Regions from separate parts of the Micromonospora sp. DT48 genome, predicted to be linked through region 2. Evidence: riboswitches for the same ligand, from Rfam matches in the RefSeq annotation. Region 2 holds a riboswitch; each other region holds the start of a gene.

Region 1 (4,621 bases), 370 kb from region 2:
GACCGGCGGCCAGGTCCACCTGGACGTCCTGCACTCCCTCGATCGCGCCGATCTCGGTGCTGACCGCGCTGACGCAGTGCCCGCAGGTCATGCCCTGCACCTGGTACGTCGTGCTGACCATGGAACTCTCCTCCACCTTCTCGGGCAGGCGAACGCCCACCCTGATACCCGTAGGGGGTATACAGCGGATCGACCGTACCATACCCCCCAGGGGTAGGTTATCCTTGCCGCCATGAGCACACCTGCGCCGATCCGTGGCTACACCGCCAGCAAGGACCAGCTCCTCGCCCGGCTGCGTCGGGTGGAGGGCCAGGTGCGCGGCATCGAGAAGATGGTCGACGAGGACCGCTACTGCATCGACGTGCTGACCCAGATCTCCGCCATCCAGGCCGCCCTGGACAAGGTCGCCCTCGGCCTGCTCGACGGGCACGCCCGGCACTGCATGCACGAGGGCGCCGCCGAGGGGCGTGCCGACGAGATGGCGACCGAGATGATGGCCGCCGTGGGCCGCCTGATGAAGCGCGGCTGACCCCGACCCGACTCACCGACGCACCCCTCGCGACCTGCGTCGGAATACCGGGCTGGTTACCATTCGCACACGATGGCCAGCCGAAATCCGCGCCTCGCGGCCCGAGGTCGCTGTCGGGCGTACGCCCGCACGGCTGCCACGACTCCACCGGCACCTCACGGTACGCAGCCACCCAGCCACGTTCAGGCCATCCCGGCTGCCCTACGGAATCTGTCGTCGGGCGGCACTGAACCGTCTCGCCCATCGACACGTACTCAGCCCTGAATCGTTGGGAGACAATGAATGGGCGCCGACCACACCCGTTCCGCGCCGCCCACCCCGCCCGGGGTGCGGCGGATACTCGTCGTGACGGTGGTCCCCCTCTTCCTGGCCACCCTGGTCGCCGCCCTCGTGCTCTGGCCCCGGGACGCACCCCGCCCCGAGGCCGCCGACGACACCCCCCGCTACCACGGCACGGTCACCCGGGTGGTCACCGAGCCCTGCCCGCCCAACCCGGCGGTGCCCGAGGGCACGCCGACCACCGCGGCAGGGCCCTGCGGCACGGTCACCGTACGGGTGCAGACCGGCCCGGACGCCGGCCAGGAGGTGCAGACGCCCATCCCGACCGGACCCGGAGCGCCCCGGATCGACGTCGACGACGACATCATCCTGGTCTCGCTGAGCGATCCGGAGGATCCCTCGGTCAGCAACTACAACATCGCCGAGCACCAACGCGGAAAGCCGCTGGTGTGGCTGGCCGTCCTCTTCGCCGCCGCCATCGTCGCCTTCGGGCGGCTGCGCGGGCTGGCGGCGCTGGGTGGTCTCGCCGCCAGCTTCGCCATCCTGTTGACCTTCGTGCTGCCCGGGATCAGCGCCGGTAGTCCGCCGCTCGTGGTCGCCATCGTCGGCGCCTCGTTGATCATGTTCGTGGTGCTGTACCTGACCCACGGCATATCCGCCCAGACCTCGGTGGCCGTGCTCGGCACGCTCGCCAGTCTGGTGCTCACCGGGCTGCTCGGGCTGGCCGCGACCGGGGCCACCCACCTGACCGGGTTCGGTAGCGAGGACGCCACCACCCTGTCCATGTTCCGCGCCGACGTCGACCTGCACGGCCTGCTGCTGGCCGGCATCATCATCGGCTCGCTGGGGGTGCTCGACGACGTCACGGTCACCCAGGCCGCCGCGGTCACCGAGCTGCGCCACGCCAACCCGAACTACACCCGCCGGGAGCTGTACCGCTCGGCCACCCGGGTCGGGCGCGCGCACATCGCCTCGGTGGTCAACACCATCGTGCTGGCGTACGCGGGCGCCTCGCTGCCGCTCCTGCTGCTGTTGACCGCCGACTCCCGCGCGCTGGGTCAGATCGTGACCAGCGAGTTCCTCACCACGGAGATCGTCCGCAGCGTGGTGGCCACCCTCGGCCTGATCGCCGCGGTGCCGCTGACCACCGCGCTGGCCGTGCTGGTCAGCACCGCCGGGCGCGGTGCGGCCGACACCGACTCCGACAAGCCCACCCCCGTGGTTCCCCGACCCGCGCCGGACCGGGCCGAAGCGCTACACGCCCTCAGCACCCCACCCACGCGAAACACGTCCCCCGCCACCCCCTCGGGGTGGCCCGACCCGGACAGGAGCACGGACACCAAATGGTGACACTCCTCAACGTGACCGTCCCGACCCGTAGGGCTCGAAACCGTGTCGCTGGTCACTCAACGCGATTACGAAATGACGCATCTCGTCGGGTTAGGGACGTAGAAGCACAGTCGGACGGTCGGGTAACCTCACTGCCGGTCACCGCCGAAGGCGCGCACCGGCGCCTGCGGTACCACCGCCCAATCGCCGTCAGGCGAGCCGGGGACCCAGGTACGTGGGGTGAATCCGCGAGAGCGGTAGGGGCCACTTCCGTCCCGAACCCGTCAGCTAACCCGGTCGGCGGTCGATGGAAGGGAAAACAGTGACGGCACCCCTACGCCGCTGGTTGACACCCGTGGTGGCCGTGCTCGCCGCGTTCGCCGTGTTCGCCGGTCCGATGCCGGCGACGGCCGCGCCGAACGACCCCAAACCGGCGGAGCACGACGACGATCCGCCGATGCTCAACGACCTGATCGAGGCGACCACCCGGGACTACTCCAAGGCCAAGGCGAAGCTGGAGAAATCCAAGAAGCGCCAGCTCAAGTTGGCGGTCGAGGTCCGCTCGGCGCAGGCCGACCTGGACGCGCTCGCCCCGCAGGTCGCCAAGATCGCCACTCAGTCGTACCGCACCGGCCGGGTCGGCGCGATCGCCATGCTGTTGCAGAGCACCGCACCGGACTCGTTCATCCACCGGGCCTCGGCGCTGGACGAGTTGAACCTCTTCAACGACAAGAAGCTGGGCGAGGTCAACGCGATCAAGCTCCGTGCCGAGCAGGCCAAGCTCGCGCTCGACGCCGAGGTGCGCGAGCAGAAGAAGCTGACCAACGACATGGCGCGCAAGAAGAGCGAGGCGGAGAAGTCGCTCCGGCTGGTCGGCGGTGTCGGCCTGACCGGCGGGCTGGTGGACGCCACCTCCCCGGTGGCCCGGGTCGCCCCGAACCGGGCCGCGGACGGCAGCTGGAAGCCCGAGTCGTGCAGCCAGAAGGACCCCACCACGTCGGGTTGCATCACGCCTCGGACGCTGCACATGTACAAGGAGGTCAAGCGGGCCGGATTCAACAGGTTCGTCGGCTGCTACCGCCCGGGGGACAAGTTCGAGCACCCCAAGGGCCGAGCCTGTGACTGGTCCCTGCAGAACAGCGGCTTCCGGCCGTGGCACAACAACGACACCCGGATCTACGGCAACAACCTGGCGGCCTTCCTGGTCCGCAACGCCGACCGGCTGGGCGTCTACTACGTGATCTGGAACCGGCAGATCTGGTTCGCGGCGACGGAGCGTTGGAGTTCCTACAGCGGCCCGTCCAACCACACCGACCACGTACACGTGTCACTGCTCTGACCGCTCGATCTCGACGCGACGAGGGCCGTTCCGCTGGCGGAACGGCCCTCGTCGTCAGGCATCAGGGTCAACGGGTCCGCCGGCGGTGTCACGCGGCGGCCCCGGCGGTCGCGGTCAGGGAACGGCTGCCACCGCCGCCTCGGCCAGCTCGGCCGGTTCCGCGGCCACCGTCCGCACCTCACCGGCGGCCAGCCGGTACGACATCCCGACCACCGCGCACCGCCCGGCGCCCACCTCCGCCGCGAGGGTCTCCGAGGAGGCCAGCATCGTCTCGACGGTCCGCGCGATGTGGATGTCCACGATCCCGTCCAGGTCGCGCACCCCGACCTCCCGTGCCCGGTGCAGGCTCGGCACCACCGCGTCGACCACGGCACCCAGGTGACCCGGGGGCGCGGTGGCGGTGGTCAGCGCGTCACAGGCCGCCCGGACGGCACCGCACGAGTCGTGCCCGAGCACCACCACCAGCGGCGTACGCAGCACCAGCACGGCGTACTCCACGCTGCCCAGCACCTCCGGCCCGACGGTGTGCCCGGCGGTGCGGACCACGAATAGGTCACCCAGTCCGCGATCGAAGATGATCTCGGCGGCGAGGCGGGAGTCGGAGCAGCCGACGATCACCGCGAAGGGGTGCTGTTCGTCCGCGACGGCGGCCCGCCGCCCGGCGTTCTGGTTCGGGTGCCACAGCGTGTCGGTGACGAACCGTCGGTTGCCGGCGAGCAGTTCGGCGAGGGCCTGCTGCGGGGCGCCGGGAAGATCTGCGGTGAGGAACTCGCGTTCCGGTCCGGGCTGTGGGCCGAGTGTTCCGGGTCGACTCATTCGGCTGCACCTCTTCACTGGGAGGAATGCCTGGTCATCCCGGGCCGACGCTGGTCACGGGCTGCTCTCACCGTCACACGCGGGGAGAACGTGCGTCAAGCTATACGTGATATGGATTTCATGCATTCGGGTAACCCTTGCGCACCGACCGGGTGCCACCACCAGCACGACAGAAAACGCGAATGGCAGGTCATACGATGGCGAGCATGGTGAGCACTGACGGCCGAGAAACAGCGCGAAACTGGACCTTCCTCACAAACCACGCGCATGTCCTGCTCGCCATCGCCCGCAACCCCACCGCCCGGCTGCGGGACGTCGCCACCGAGGTC
Region 2 (4,621 bases):
CACCCGGGCCGTCGCGACCCTGCTCAACGAGGCCGGTGTCTCCTTCGCCATCCTCGGCGAGGGCGAGACCTGCTCCGGCGACCCGGCCCGGCGGATCGGCAACGAGTTCGTCTTCCAGATGCTGGCCCAGCAGAACGTCGAGACCTTGAACGAGGCGTTCGAGGGCCGGGAGAAGGCCAAGCGCAAGATCGTCGCGACCTGCCCGCACTGCTTCAACACCCTGGGCAACGAGTACGGACAGCTGGGTGGTGAGTTCGAGGTGGTGCACCACACCCAGTTGCTGGCCCACCTGGTCGCCACCGGCAAGCTCACTCCGGTCCAGCCGGTCGACGGTGGGGTGACCTACCACGACCCCTGTTACCTCGGGCGACACAATCGGGTCTTCACCCCGCCACGCGAGGTGCTCGGCAGCGCTATCGAGGGTGAGCTGACCGAGATGCCACGTAACAGCGAACGGTCCTTCTGCTGCGGTGCCGGTGGTGCCCGCATGTGGATGGAGGAGCGAATCGGGAAGCGGATCAACGTGGATCGGGTCGAGGAGGCCATGTCCACCGGTGCGAAGACGGTCGCCGTCGGCTGCCCGTTCTGCTCGACCATGCTCACCGACGGGGTGAACGGCAAGGGCGCCGGTGAGCAGGTCGAGGTCATCGACGTGGCTACCGTGCTGCTTCGGTCGGTCAAGCCCGACCAGGCGGCAGGCGCTGCGGAGAGCGCGCCCGTGGCTGGCTGACCAGCGCGTACGCATCGGGTCGGGCGGCACCTTCAACGGTGCCGTCCGGCCCGGTTTTGTATTGGCATGCATAACTGTCACGAATTGGTCGACACCCTTAGTGTGCGTACCGTCGCACAAAGGTGAATGAGCCGATGGTCGCCTTGATTTACCCGCCGGGCCTTCCCTAATGTTGGGCACCGACCGCCGTGGGTCGCCTGTTCCCGTCTCTACCGCTCGCGGGACGCCCGGGTGGTCGGTTGCAAAGGAGACGCTGCCGGTGGCAACCATGCCCCTCCATCGTCACGCGCCGGGACGAACCCGTCCGGGCGCGCTGCGCCGGGCCGCGCGTGGGCTGGTGGTCCTCGTCGCCGCCGCCGCGGTCGGTGCCGGCCTACTCGCCGCCCCCGCGTACGCCGCTCCCTCGGTCGAGGAGATCGAGGCACAGATCGACAAGCAGTGGCAGAAGCTCGAACCCACCATCGAGCAGTACAACAAGGTGCGCTCCCAGCTGCGGGTCAATCGGCAGAAGTCGAAGAGCCTGGAGAAGAAGATCCAGCCGCTGGCCCTCGAAACCGAGCTGGCGATGAACCGGGTGGCCGACCTCGCCTCCCGCTACTACATCACCGGGCCGTCGCAGGAGATCGGCGTCGTGCTGCTCAACGCGAAGCCCGACGAACTCGGTGAGCAGATGGCCCTCCTCAACCGGCTCGCCGCGCAGGAGCGCCGCGAACTTGAGGGCGTCATGAAGATCCGCAAGAAGTACGACGCCCAGAAGGCCAAGCTCGACGCGCTGATCGCCGACCAGGAGGCGAAGGAAAAGCAGCTGGCGGCGAAGAAGAAGCAGATCGACGCCGAGATCAAGCGGCTGGAGAAGTCGCTGCCGGTGACCGTGGTCAAGACGACCAACTGCCCGACCGTCAAGGACGTGGTCAGCGCCGCCGCGCGGACGGCCATCCAGACCGCCTGTGCACAGGTGGGCAAGCCGTACGTGTGGGGTGCCACCGGGCCGAACTCGTTCGACTGCTCCGGGCTCACCCAGTACGCGTACAAGGCCGCCGGTATCTACCTCACCCACTTCACCGGTGCCCAGTGGAACGAGGGCAAGGCCGTTTCCCGGTCCGAGGCACGCCCCGGCGACCTGGTCTTCTTCCGCAGCGATGTCAGCCACGTCGGGCTCTACCTGGGCAACAACCAGATGGTGCACGCGCCACGGGCTGGCAAGCCGGTCAACGTCTCGCCCATCACCACCATGCCGATCGCCGGATTCCGTCGACCCGGCTGAGGCGCCACCGCCGCGCTGGTTGAGCGGTCGCACAGGAACTCCCGAGGGCCCCCGGTCAAGTCGACGGGGGCCCTCGTCATTGTCGGATGTCAGCACCCACAGTGACGGTGCGGTTGTGTTGCGTATCGATGGCGATCGTCCCTACGCTGGGCAATCGTCGGCCGCTGGCAGATCCGCCCAGCCCGGGTGGTAACGGTCTGACACCGCCGAGTCGCTCGTGAGCGAGCCGGGGACCCAGGTGCCCGGGGTGAATCCGTGAGGGTCACGGTAGGGCGTCCCTTCCCGCCCGAACCCGTCAGCTAACCCGGTAGGCGGTACGGAGGAAGGAGCACGGAGCCCGGTGGCACACCATGCCCCTCGGCGACCGTCACCGCAGCCGGGCATTCCCGGCCGAGCGACGGCTGCGCCGCGTTTCCGCTGGTACCGCTACACATTGGCCGCCCTGACCACGACCGCCGTGCTGCTGAGCGGCGGGGTCGCGGTGGCGTGGGCCGACCCGAGGGTCGCCGACATCGAGAGCCGGATCGACAAGGACTGGAACCGGCTCGAAGCCGTCATCGAACAGCACAACGCCACCCGGCAGGACCTGGCCGGCAGGCGGCGGGAGGCGGAGGCCCTGGACGCCCGGATCATGCCCCTGCAACGCCAGGTGGACGAGGCCCTGGACCGGGTCGGCAAGCTCGCCGCCGGGGCGTACAAGGGAGACCAGGTACGGGCGGTCAACATGCTGCTCGGGGCCCGGTCACCAGGTGAGGTCGTCGAGCACATCGGCCTGCTCGACCGCTACGCCCGCTTCCAGCAGGAGGACATCCGGCACGCGAGTGACCTGCGCGACGAACTCGCCGCCGCCAAGGCCAGGTTGGACAGCACCATCGACCAGCTCACCCGCACCGAGGCCGAGCTGGCGCGTAAGCGGCACCAGATCGACGCCGAGATCGACCGGTTGCAGCGGCTCCGGCTGCGGGCGTACGGCAAGGGAGGCGGTGGGCCATTGCGACCCGCCCCCTGCCCGGCCAGGTATCCCGGCGGGGCGGCCGGCGAGGCGGTCACCTTCGCCTGCGCACAGATCGGCAAGCCGTACTCGTGGGGTGCCGAGGGCCCGCACGCGTACGACTGTTCCGGGCTGACGTTGGCCGCGTGGTCACGGGCCGGGGTCTCGCTGCCGCACAACGCCGCGCGGCAGCGTCGGGTCACCGCGTCGGTCAGCCGCGCCGAGCTGCGCCCCGGCGATCTCGTCTTCTACTACCGCGACCTGCACCACGTGGGCATGTACGTCGGCGGTGGCTGGGTGGTGCACGCCTCCCGGGCGGGTCAGCCGGTCAAGATGAAGCGGCTGGACAGCAGCCCGGTGCACAGCTTCGGTAGACCCGGTTAGCCGCTCGCCCACCGACTTCGGTGACCCGGCTGGGCTCGTACCGCCCGAATGTGGACCTGGCCTGCCCGCGCGAGCGTCAGCGGGTGGGCCAGGTGCGCCAGCTCTGCCAGGCGCGGCTCGGCGTCGGCCCGCGCTGACCCTGGTAGCGGGAGCCGTAGACGGCCGATCCGTACGGGTGCTCGGCCGGTGAGGAGAGCCGGAAGATGCAGAGCTGGCCGATCTTCATGCCCGGCCACAGGGTGATCGGCAGGTTGGCCACATTGGACAGCTCAAGGGTGACGTGACCGGAGAAGCCTGGGTCGATGAAGCCGGCGGTGGAGTGGGTGAGCAGGCCGAGTCGGCCCAGGCTGGACTTGCCTTCGAGGCGGCCGGCGAGCTGGTCGCCCAGGGAGATGACCTCCAGCGTGGAGGCGAGCACGAACTCACCCGGGTGCAGCACGAAGGCCTGGCCGTCGGGCACCTCGACGGGAGAGGTGAGGTCGTCCTGCCGGGTCGCCGGGTCGATGTGGGTGTAGAGGTGGTTGTTGAAGACCCGGAACAGCTTGTCCAGGCGTACGTCGATGCTGGAGGGCTGCACCAGAGTGGGCTCGAACGGTTCGAGGGCCAGGGTGCCCGCCTTGATCTCGGAGACCAGGTCGCGGTCGGAGAGCAGCATCGCCACACCATAGCTGTCCGTATGCGATCGGCGTGTTCGACTACCCGCTTCGAACGTGTGTTCGATAGGATGTCCCCATGGCTTCCTGGTCCGAATTCGCCGCTGACGAGCCTCGACTCGCCGACGGGATCCGCCTTCTCATGCAGCAGTACGGCCCTGGCTTCGGCTATCTGGCCACGGTCCGCGCCGACGGCGGGCCCCGGGTGCACCCGGTCTCCCCGGTGATCACCGACGACGGTCTCTACTGCTTCGTGATCGACTCACCGAAGCGACGCGACCTGGAACGCGACGGCCGTTACGCACTGCACTCGTTCCCGCCGGAGGAGAGCGACGACGAGGCGTACGTCGCTGGTCGGGCCCGACCCGTTACCGACGACGCCACCGTCGCCCGGCTGGCGCTCGCCTCGCGGGCCGCCCCGCACGCCGACTGGCGTCTCTTCGAGTTCACGGTCGACGTGGCGATGCTGGCCCGTCGTGAGCAGTCGGTGGGTGGGACGAGCGGCCTGGCGTCCCGCCCGGCCGTTCAGGTCTGGCTCGACCCGGCCGGCGGCGCCCATCAGGCGACCCGCCCGGTGCCGACCCGCCCCGGGCGGCATC
Region 3 (4,621 bases), on a different contig from region 2:
GATCTCGCGTTGCCCACCGCGGTCCGTTCCACCGGCATCGACCCGGTCCAGCTCGAGGTGCCCGCGCCGGAGTTGGCGACCACCGTCGTCACGGCGGCCAGTGCCCTGCTCGGCGAGGTCGAGGGCACCGTCGGCGTGATCACCCCGGTGCCCCGGCGGGATCAGGTCGCGGCCTGGCTGGGCGCGCTCGGCGGGGAGCGGTTGCAGGTGGTGACCAGCCTGGAGGCCAAGGGCATGGAGTACGACGGGGTGGTGCTGGTCGCGCCGAGTGAGATCCGGGCGGAGCCGGGCTCCGGTGTCCGGACGCTCTACGTCGCGCTGTCCCGGGCCACCCAGCGGCTGACCACCGTCGACCCGACCGGGTGAGACCACGCGTCGAACCCACCCGACGATTGCACACATAGCGATGTTGGCATAGATCTGCCCGCCGCCCGACGGACGGCGCAAGGTGTCTGGGTGGGCACCGGCCATGACCACCACCACGCTGCGGTGTCGAACGCCGCACACCGCCACTCTGGCCGACTGTGGGCAGCGTTTGCCCTACTCAGCACGCTGATGGTGATCGAGGCCGGCACCGCACTGCGAACCGGTTCGCTGGCCCTGCTCTCCGACGCCGGGCACATGTTCACCGACGTGCTGGGCATCGGAATGGCCCTCGCGGCCGTCGCCGCCACACGCCGGGCCAACACCGATCCGCAACGCACCTTCGGGCTGTACCGGCTGGAGGTGCTCGCGGCCCTGGCCAACGCCGTGCTGCTCTCCGGCGTCGCGGTGTACGTGGTGATCGAGGCGGCCCGCCGGTTCGGCGATCCCCCCGAGGTGCTCACCGGCCCGGTACTGGTGGTGGCGACCCTCGGCCTGCTCGCCAACGTCGCCGCCTTCGCCCTCCTGCGCCCGGGGGCACGGGAGAGCATCAACCTGCGCGGGGCCTACCTGGAGGTGCTGGGCGATCTGCTCGGCTCCCTGGGCGTGATCGCGTCCGCCCTGCTGATCGCCGCGACCGACTGGTGGTGGGCCGATCCGCTGGTGGCGGTCGCGATCGCCGGGTTCATCCTGCCCCGGACGTGGCGGCTGGGACGGGCGGCGGTGCGCATCCTGGTCCAGGCCGCACCGGAGCACCTTCAGGTCACCGCGGTACACGACCGGCTGGCCGCGGTGCCCGGGGTGGCCGGGGTGCACGACCTGCACGTCTGGACGCTGACCTCCGGCATGGAGGTCGCCTCGGCACATTTGACCATCACGCCGGGCACCGACGTCGGGGCCGTGCTCGCGGCGGCTCGCGCGGCACTGCACGAGGACTTCCAGATCGAGCACGCGACCCTCCAGATCGAGCCGCGCTCGGATCCTGGAGACTGCGGTGCCGCCCGCTGGTGACGAGCGCATTCCCGAAAAGGGATTATTGTCCGTTTTTGTCTGTTCTACTAGTCAACAACTGAACACCAGGAGTAACAGCAGCTGCACCGGTCACAGAGGCACCGGTAGGCTCGGACCCGGCCTCCGCCAGGCGGCGCCCACCGGCGCCGGCGGCGGCCGCCGCCTAATCGCCCACCAGGGCGAACCGGGGAACCATGTTCCTGGGGTGTATCCGCGTCAGCGGTAGGGATCTTCCGTCCCGAACCCGTCAGCTAACCCGGTCGGCGGCTGACGGAAGGACATGTGCACATGCCAGCAGTGGCAACGGTAAGACCGGCCGCCCGTACGGCGGCCCTGATCGCCGCCGCGCTCGCCGTCACCCTCGGCGTGGCGCTGGCCCCCTTCGCCCCAGCCACCGCGGCCCCGCAGCCAGTGCGGGCGGCGGCACCGGGTGACGTGGACGACGAGGGTGGCACCCCGGCGCTGCGGGCCCAGTTGGAGGCCGCCAGCAAGGGCTACCTCGACGCCAAGACCGCGCTCGACCGGTCGGTCAAGCGCCAGAAGCAACTCGCCGAGCAGCTCAAGACGACCGAGGTCCAGGTCGCCGAGCGGGGCACCAAGGTCGCCGAGATCGCCGCGCAGGCGTACCGCACCGGGCGACTGGGAGCCGCGTCGGCACTGCTCAACAGCGGGTCGCCGGCCGGCTTCATGGATCGGGCGGCGGCGCTGGACGCGGTGGCCGCCAACTCCGACCGCGCGCTGCGTGAACTCCAGAACGCCCGGGACGAGGTCAGCGCCACCAAGCGGGCCCTGGACGCGGAGATCCAGGAGCAACGCAAGCAGGTGGCCGTGATGGCCAAGCGCAAGGAGCAGGCCGAGCGGGCGCTGACCGTGGCCATCGAACGCGACAAGGCCGCCGAGCGGGCCGAGGCCGCCGAACGGGCCGCCCGCTCACCCTCACGCAGCGGCGGGTCGAGCCCCACCGCCAAGCCCGCTCCACGCAACTCCGACGGGTCGTGGCCGGCCGAGTCGTGCAGCGTCAACGACCCCACCCCGGCCAACGGCTGCATCACCCCGCGCACCCTGCACGCGCTGAAGCAGGCCAAGGCGGCCGGCTTCACCCGGTACGTCTCCTGCTACCGCTCCGGCGGCTCCGGCGAGCACCCGAAGGGCCGGGCCTGTGACTTCGCGGCCCAGAAGAACGGCTTCGGCGGGGTCGCGACCGGCGGCGACCGGACCTACGGCAACAACCTGGCGGCGTACTTCGTGAACAACGCCGACCGGCTCGCCGTGCTCTACGTGATCTGGTACAAGCAGATCTGGCTGCCCAGCAGCGGCTGGAAGTCGTACAGCGGCGGTCGGGGTGACCCGTCCAGCGACCACACCAACCACGTCCACCTGTCGGTGTACTGAGTTCCTCGCCGACGGCTACGCCTCGGTGACCGCCTGGCGGTCACCGAGGCGTTCGACGTTTCGCTGACCGCCTCGACGCGGCCTGACCGGGCCGACGGGTCGTCAGGCCCCGGGTAGCACCTCGGGGGCCGTGGCGGCTCCGGCGTAGTAGGGCTCGGGCGCGCCGAAGAGGCCGAGCAGGCCGGTCACCCAGAGCTGCCGGTGCACGAACCGGCTCGGCTCGGTGACGACCAGCTTCACCCCGCTGACCTCGGCGGTCTGGAAGCCGGCGACCATGGCGCTGATGCCCACGGAGTCGATGAAGGTGACCAGCCGCATGTTGAGCTCGATCCGGGCTGGACGTCCCTTGGCCAGCACCTCGGCGATGGCCTCTTTAACCTCGTACGCGGTGTCGACGTCGATCTCGCCCCGAGGGGCGATCTCGATGACACCACCGGGCCGAACCGTCTGCAGGATCGACAGGCTCACGCGAGCACCTCCACTCGCCCGACGACGGGCGCCTCATCAGTACGCGGGCCGCGACCGACAGTATTCCTTCGACGGCCTCGGTCGCCACCCCTCGGGATGAGCAATTCACGGATGAGGGCACGTCAAATCGCCCATATCCGAACTTTATTGACCTTTCCTCGGCGTTCGACACCGCCGACGCCGTCGAACCAGGGTAGCGGGGAGTGGCCACCCCCGCCGCATCCCGGAGTTTCCGGCGTGGCCCCACGGACCCAACCTGACCTGCGCGCGAAGAGTGATGGTCGCCGTTGCGTGCGTACCATCACGTGTGACCCCCATGACGTGGCGGACGACTCATGTCCGCACGACCGGGGCCGGACCGCCCGAGAAGTGCCGATCGCGGCGTGAGTCGGTGGTTTGCGGCCACGGCGGGGCGGGCACAGCCTCGAATGCGAACCGCCGCCGGGCCGGACGACGCCCGACGGCTGACGCGTGCACCGGGGCCGGCATCGTCGATGGAGGGAACAACATGTTCGGGACTCATCTGCTGGAGCGCCGCAGCAAGCCGGAGCGGATCGCCGACCAGGCGTGGCACCACCTCGTCTCGGCGGTGAACAACGCCGGTGACAGCATCCGCGACACCGCCCGCACCGCCCGGCACAACTCCGCCGGTTTCGCGGGCGACGCCGGTGACCTGGTCGAGTCGGCCGCCGAGGAGGCGCGCCACCGCGCCAGCCGCGCCTTCGACGCACTCGCCGGACGCCGACCGGCGCTGCCCTGGACGCTGCTGATCGGCGCCGCCCTGGTCGGTGCCGCGGTCGGCTGGGCGGCCGGTACCGCCGCACGCGCCGCCGGAGGCCGTGACCGTGCCCTGGAGGACATCGAGTTCGTCGACGTGGACCGGCCCGACTCCCCCGCCGACCCGACCAGCCCCGCCAACTGACGCTCCCCGGCGAGTCCTCGTCCGATCCGGATGAGGCCGATTCACCCGGACGGTAACCAGGCTCGGTCACGGCGGACCTGGTCGCCGACGCGCGCCCGCGCCACGCCGGCCGGGCGAAGCCCGACGCGGACGGCCCAAGCCGGCACGCAGACGATGCCCGACGCAACGACGCCGTGCCGGTGCGGGCCATACCGTGCCGGTGCGGGCGTGCGGACGCACCGGTCGCGCCACCCTGGCGAGAAGGGAGCGACCGATGGCCAGCATTTCGACGATCAACCGCACCGACGAGGACATCCGGTCCGCGGTGCTCGACGAACTCGACTGGGAACCCCGGGTCGGACCGCACGAGATCGGGGTCATCGTCACCGAGGGCGTGGTGACGCTGACCGGGCGGGTGGACAGCTACGCCAAGAAGTGGGCGGCTGAGCGCGCCGCGCACCGGGTCACGCAGGTCCGGGCGGTGGC
Region 4 (4,621 bases), on a different contig from region 2:
GACGTGCACCTGCCCCGACCTGGCTGCCGACCTCGACCTGGTCGGTCTCGAGACGGAGGCCGTGCGCGACTCCGGTGACGTCACCGACCTGACCGGGGCATCCGCAGCCCAACCGGCGACCGCCTCCGGGCGACCCGGGCTGGCGGCGCTCGGTGGCGTCGCCGCCCCCGTCACCCCGGAGCCGATCACCCGCGCCGTTGACGTGCGGGTCGCCCGCGCTCCACCGCACGCCTGACCCGCGCGACCTACCCGTCGCGTCCGCCCGGCGCCGCACCGCGAACCCTCGCCGACAGCAGGGTGCCCGCGCCCGCGCCGAGCCCACCAGCCCGTGCCGCCCACGTCGGCGTCGAGGCTCACCATCACGATCCGCTGCCGGTACGGCCACCGGCGTCGTACCGATCTCCCCGAGGTGCTGACATGGAGAAGACCGTTCTGTACCAGTTCCTGATTGAGGTGCCACGCGCCGCCGCCATCTGGTCGGTCCTGCTGGTGATCGCACTGGGCGTACTCACCGTGCTGGTCGCGCGCCCCGAGCCGACCGGGCCGGTGGAGCAACCCGACGACCAGGACGCGACCCGCGCCGCTATCGAGGAGGCCGACCTGCGCCGGTATGCCGGGGAGGTGGCCGTGGCGGCAGCCGGCGCGGCGCAGAACGCCGACCGGCGACGTGCCGCGTGGCGGATCGCCCAGACGGAACTGGACCGGGCCTGGGCCGCGTACGACGAGGCGGAGGCCGCGGCCCGTCGACTGGCCGCTGTCACCGGACTGCCGACCCCGCGTACCCCCCGAACCCCCGCCGAGTACGCGGCCCGCGAGCGCTGGCTACGCCGTGCCGCGATGGCGGCCCACTGGCGCGGCGACCTGACCGCCCGGCAACTCAGCGACGTGCTGGCCGCCCGCGCCGGTTGGGATCCCCGACGTCACCCCGCCGAGCAGGAGGTGATCCTGGCCCGGGTGGTACGCGACAACCGCCTGGCCGCCTACCGGTCGGCCGCCCAACGGGAGCGTGACCTGTGGCGGGCGGCGGAACTGGCCACCGAGGCGGCCCGGACGTTGTCCGCCGAGGCGTACGCGGCAGCCGAGCGCCTCCGGCCGAACCGGCTGACCGTCCCCGAGCGGGTCGTCGTCCGGCGCCCCGGGCCGATGGTGCGCTGGCGGCCGGCGCGGCTGAGCTGAAATTTCGTGAGCTGACTCACAGATGCCGAAAAATCGGTCACTCTTCGTAGTCGAGTCGATTGCTGCAACAAAACCTGTCGGCATTGTTGACGACCCGTCCGGTTCCCGCCGGAAGGTACCGGAAATGCTGTCGGTCCTATTGAGCGACGCCAGTTCCCCGATACCCGGAAATTGCTCCACTGGATCATGTTTAAGCAGGTCAGGCCCGGTTGGCTGCGAGTCGTGCGACCAGTAGTGTCAGCGCGTCCGGTGCGGTAACCGATCGCAGGTGGCGACGCCGTACCGACCCGCTCAATCGTGAACTCACGAACCGGGGACCCACTGCACCACTGGGGTGAATCCGCGAGCCTCGGCCCGCGGTAGGGCGTCTTCCCGCCCGAATCCGTCAGCTAACCCGGTAGGCGGTGATGGAAGGAGTTCCAACCCTCGTGCGGTTTAATGTGATCCCCCTGTTCTCCCGCCTCCACGGCACCGCGGTGCCCGCGCTCGCCAGCCCGATCACTGCGAGCTGACCTCCGGTCGCCGCCGCCCGGTTTCCGGGCGTACCCCTGAACGGCCTGTCCCGCTCACCCCGGGCGGCCGTCGGCGTGCCCACGCCGACCCGGCCGCCAGAGCCGGTGTGCCGTTCTCCCCTCAGCCCGTGGAGGAATCCGTGAAGCACACCCTTTCCCGTCGGCTCCGCCGGCTGGTCACCGAACGTCCGTACCAGATCGTCGCCGGCTCTGCCGTCGCACTCGTCCTGGCCACCGGCACCGGCGCTGCCCTGGCCGGTACCGGGACCACCCCCGCCCCCACGCAGGCCGCGACCGCCGCCGACCCGCACGATGACGCCACGGTGGCGCCGAGCCGGGAGCAGCGGGCCGAGGCCGCGCCGTCTCCCGCCGCAGCGAGCAGCGCGGCACCCAGCAGTGCCGCACCGGCCAGCGCGGCGCCCTCCCCGTCGCCGTCGCCGAAACCCCGCTCGGCCACCCCGGATCCGGACCTGACCGTCAAGAAGACGGCGCCGAAGCCACCGGCGACCAAAATCCTCGCGTACGACCACCAGGCCCAGATCAACGGCTACTACTGCGGCCCCGCCGCCGTACGCAACGCGCTCAGCGCGGCCGGTATCGCCCGCACCCAGGACGCCCTGGCCAGCCAGCTCGGCACCACGTTCGCGGGCACCAACTCGGCCGAGGACACCACCCGCGTCCTCAACGCCATCGTCAAGGGCAAGCCGTACAAGACCACGATGATCCGTGGCGGTGCGGCCACCCCGGCCCAGATGGACCAGCTCCAGGCGGATGTCGTCGCCGCCGTCACCGACGGTCGGGGCGTCGTGGTGAACGTCGCCGGTACCGCCACCGACACCGACGGCCGCTGGCACTCCTTCCCCGGCGGCCACTACGTCGCCGTGGTCGGCTACAAGGACTCCGGTCGCCTGGTGAAGATCGCCGACTCGGCCGACGCCTCGTACCCGTCGTACTGGCTCAGCACCATCGACCTCGCCAACTGGGCCGCCACCCGTGGTTACTCGGCCTGACCGCGCCTGGCCCTAGCCCCGGAAAGCCCTCGGCCGACAGGTCGGGGGCTTTCCGGTCGGTGCGGCAGGCGCACGGCCGCCGAGTTCGCCGGGTAGCCGGGCCGCCGGGCCACCCGGAGCGCCGGGCCGCCGGTCCGCCGGTCCCGCGTCCGGTCCGCCCGCCGCGCTGCCGGTCCCGCGTCCGGTCCGCCCGCCGCGCTGCCGGTCCCGCGTCCGGTCCGCCCGCCGCGCCCGCAAGCCCCAGATCATGGACAGTTGCCGTTCGTCACGAACGGCAACTGTCCATGATCTCGTTGGGGCGTGGGCGTGGGCGTGGGCGTGGGCGTGGGCGTGGGCGTGGGCGTGGGCGTGGGCGTGGGCGTGGGCGTTGGGTGGGACGATCACCTGTGACATCGACGGTCGGCACGCGTGCGAGGGGTGACCATGGGGGAGCGGGAACCGTACGCGGGGGTGGCGACGACCTTCGACACGGCCGCGGAGTTGTACGAGCGGGCCCGGCCCGGCTATCCGGAGCGGTTGTTCGCCGATCTGGCCGAGACGGCCGGACTGGTGACCGGGGCGGGAACTGGCCAACGTGGCGCGCCGCGTGCTTGCCGGTTGTGGTGAGGTACGCGTCGTGACTACCCGGCCGAGGAGTACCTGAGCCTGCTCTCCACGTACTCCAATCACATCGCCGCCGCGCCCTGGCAGCGGCGGACGCTGTTCGACGGGATCCGGGAGATGATCGCCGCCCGTCCGGGCGGGACCGTACGCAAGCACTACCTGAACACCCTCCAACTCGCCGTACGCCTCGACTGAGGGCCCTCTGGCAGCATGGCGAGATGCTGATCTACAAGATCCTGCTGCCCGATGAGTGGGCCGAGTTCCAGGCCGCCGGCCGGTTCGACGGCTCACCGTTCGACCGGGACAGTGGTTTCATCCACTGCTCGTCGCGAACCCAACTGGCCGCCACGGCGGCGCGGGTCTTCGGCGACCAGCCACATCTCGTCGTCGCCGCGCTCGACGCGTCCCTGCTCGCGGATGTGCTGCGGTGGGAGGACGCCCCGAACGGCGGTCCGTTCCCGCACGTCTATGCGGCGCTACCAGCCGCAGCAGTCGTCGGGGTGTATCCGGTTGCCGGTGTCACCCGGGTGGACGCCGAGGTGCCCCGTTGAGTACCCGCGCGGTCCGCCCATGATCCGACCACCGCACGCTGACGGTGCGACCCGACGACCTCAGGTGGTCCGGGACAGGGGTGCCTCGGCTGCGGCGCGTGGTGTCGGCGCGTTCCAGGCCGGATCCAGTTCGCGTCGGGCGGCGGCCAGGAACACCTCGGCGTACGACTCGGCGGGGAAGTCACCCAGGTAACGGCGGCGGGTGGCCCAGCGGGCCTCGGCGAGCGGATCGGTGTCGAGCAGCCGGGTCAGCACGTCGTCCAGGTTGGTCATGTCCCGGCGTAGCACGTAGCCGGCGGCGGCCAGCGGGAAGCGTTGCTCGAACCGGTCCCCGTCGGCGTCCATGTTCGTCACCGCGTACGGCTTGCCGGAGTAGAGCCAGTCGGAGACCACCCCGGAGACGTCGGAGACCAGCGCGTCCGCGCGGTTGACCGAGTCGGTGAGGGTGAGCCGGCTCGCCGCCGCGCCGTAGAGGTGCTCCCGGCCGGTGCGGGTCCGGTCGGCGGCGAGCAGGTCGTGCAGCCGGGCCAGTTGCCGGGCCGAGGCCGGGTTCTGCGCCGTGTAGGGGTGGGCGCGCAGGATGACCGTGGCTCCCCGGTCCAGCAGGCGCCGCAGCAGCGTCTCCGCCACGGGCAGCGAGCAGTAGTCGGCGTCGGCGTTGTGCCCGGTCCAGGTGGGGGTGTAGAGCACCGTCGGGTTCGCCAGCCCCGACTTCGGCCGGGTGTGCACCTCGATCGCCTCGACCTGGGGACGGCCGACCACCACGAAC

The links. Region 2 has a riboswitch for cyclic di-AMP ahead of ACLQ2S_RS07835 (NlpC/P60 family protein). Riboswitches for the same ligand answer to the same signal wherever they lie in the genome.
Region 1: linked by a shared signal. The riboswitch ahead of ACLQ2S_RS06025 (coiled-coil domain-containing protein) and the one ahead of ACLQ2S_RS07835 (NlpC/P60 family protein) in region 2 are both predicted to bind cyclic di-AMP.
Region 3: linked by a shared signal. The riboswitch ahead of ACLQ2S_RS15775 (coiled-coil domain-containing protein) and the one ahead of ACLQ2S_RS07835 (NlpC/P60 family protein) in region 2 are both predicted to bind cyclic di-AMP.
Region 4: linked by a shared signal. The riboswitch ahead of ACLQ2S_RS21315 (C39 family peptidase) and the one ahead of ACLQ2S_RS07835 (NlpC/P60 family protein) in region 2 are both predicted to bind cyclic di-AMP.

The regions. Positions count from the first base shown of each region.
Region 1 covers NZ_JBNCLE010000006.1:18,789-23,409, forward strand. The annotation lists gene ACLQ2S_RS06010 (heavy-metal-associated domain-containing protein) at 1-121, opposite strand, end outside; gene ACLQ2S_RS06015 (metal-sensitive transcriptional regulator) at 233-529, shown strand; gene ACLQ2S_RS06020 (YibE/F family protein) at 812-2,158, shown strand; cyclic di-AMP (ydaO/yuaA leader) riboswitch at 2,325-2,455, shown strand; gene ACLQ2S_RS06025 (coiled-coil domain-containing protein) at 2,460-3,476, shown strand; gene ACLQ2S_RS06030 (carbonic anhydrase) at 3,591-4,292, opposite strand; gene ACLQ2S_RS06035 (helix-turn-helix transcriptional regulator) at 4,490-4,621, shown strand, end outside.
Region 2 covers NZ_JBNCLE010000006.1:390,704-395,324, reverse strand. The annotation lists gene ACLQ2S_RS07845 ((Fe-S)-binding protein) at 1-730, shown strand, start outside; gene ACLQ2S_RS07840 (C40 family peptidase) at 984-1,994, shown strand; cyclic di-AMP (ydaO/yuaA leader) riboswitch at 2,189-2,323, shown strand; gene ACLQ2S_RS07835 (NlpC/P60 family protein) at 2,428-3,369, shown strand; gene dcd (dCTP deaminase) at 3,446-4,024, opposite strand; gene ACLQ2S_RS07825 (pyridoxamine 5'-phosphate oxidase family protein) at 4,102-4,621, shown strand, end outside.
Region 3 covers NZ_JBNCLE010000011.1:234,625-239,245, reverse strand. The annotation lists gene ACLQ2S_RS15785 (HelD family protein) at 1-366, shown strand, start outside; gene ACLQ2S_RS15780 (cation diffusion facilitator family transporter) at 457-1,374, shown strand; cyclic di-AMP (ydaO/yuaA leader) riboswitch at 1,525-1,656, shown strand; gene ACLQ2S_RS15775 (coiled-coil domain-containing protein) at 1,663-2,766, shown strand; gene ACLQ2S_RS15770 (STAS domain-containing protein) at 2,869-3,234, opposite strand; gene ACLQ2S_RS15765 (hypothetical protein) at 3,743-4,156, shown strand; gene ACLQ2S_RS15760 (BON domain-containing protein) at 4,410-4,621, shown strand, end outside.
Region 4 covers NZ_JBNCLE010000018.1:70,701-75,321, reverse strand. The annotation lists gene ACLQ2S_RS21325 (hypothetical protein) at 1-235, shown strand, start outside; gene ACLQ2S_RS21320 (hypothetical protein) at 418-1,176, shown strand; cyclic di-AMP (ydaO/yuaA leader) riboswitch at 1,455-1,595, shown strand; gene ACLQ2S_RS21315 (C39 family peptidase) at 1,817-2,698, shown strand; gene ACLQ2S_RS21310 (hypothetical protein) at 3,122-3,304, shown strand; gene ACLQ2S_RS21305 (DUF952 domain-containing protein) at 3,520-3,852, shown strand; gene ACLQ2S_RS21300 (CDP-glycerol glycerophosphotransferase family protein) at 3,913-4,621, opposite strand, start outside.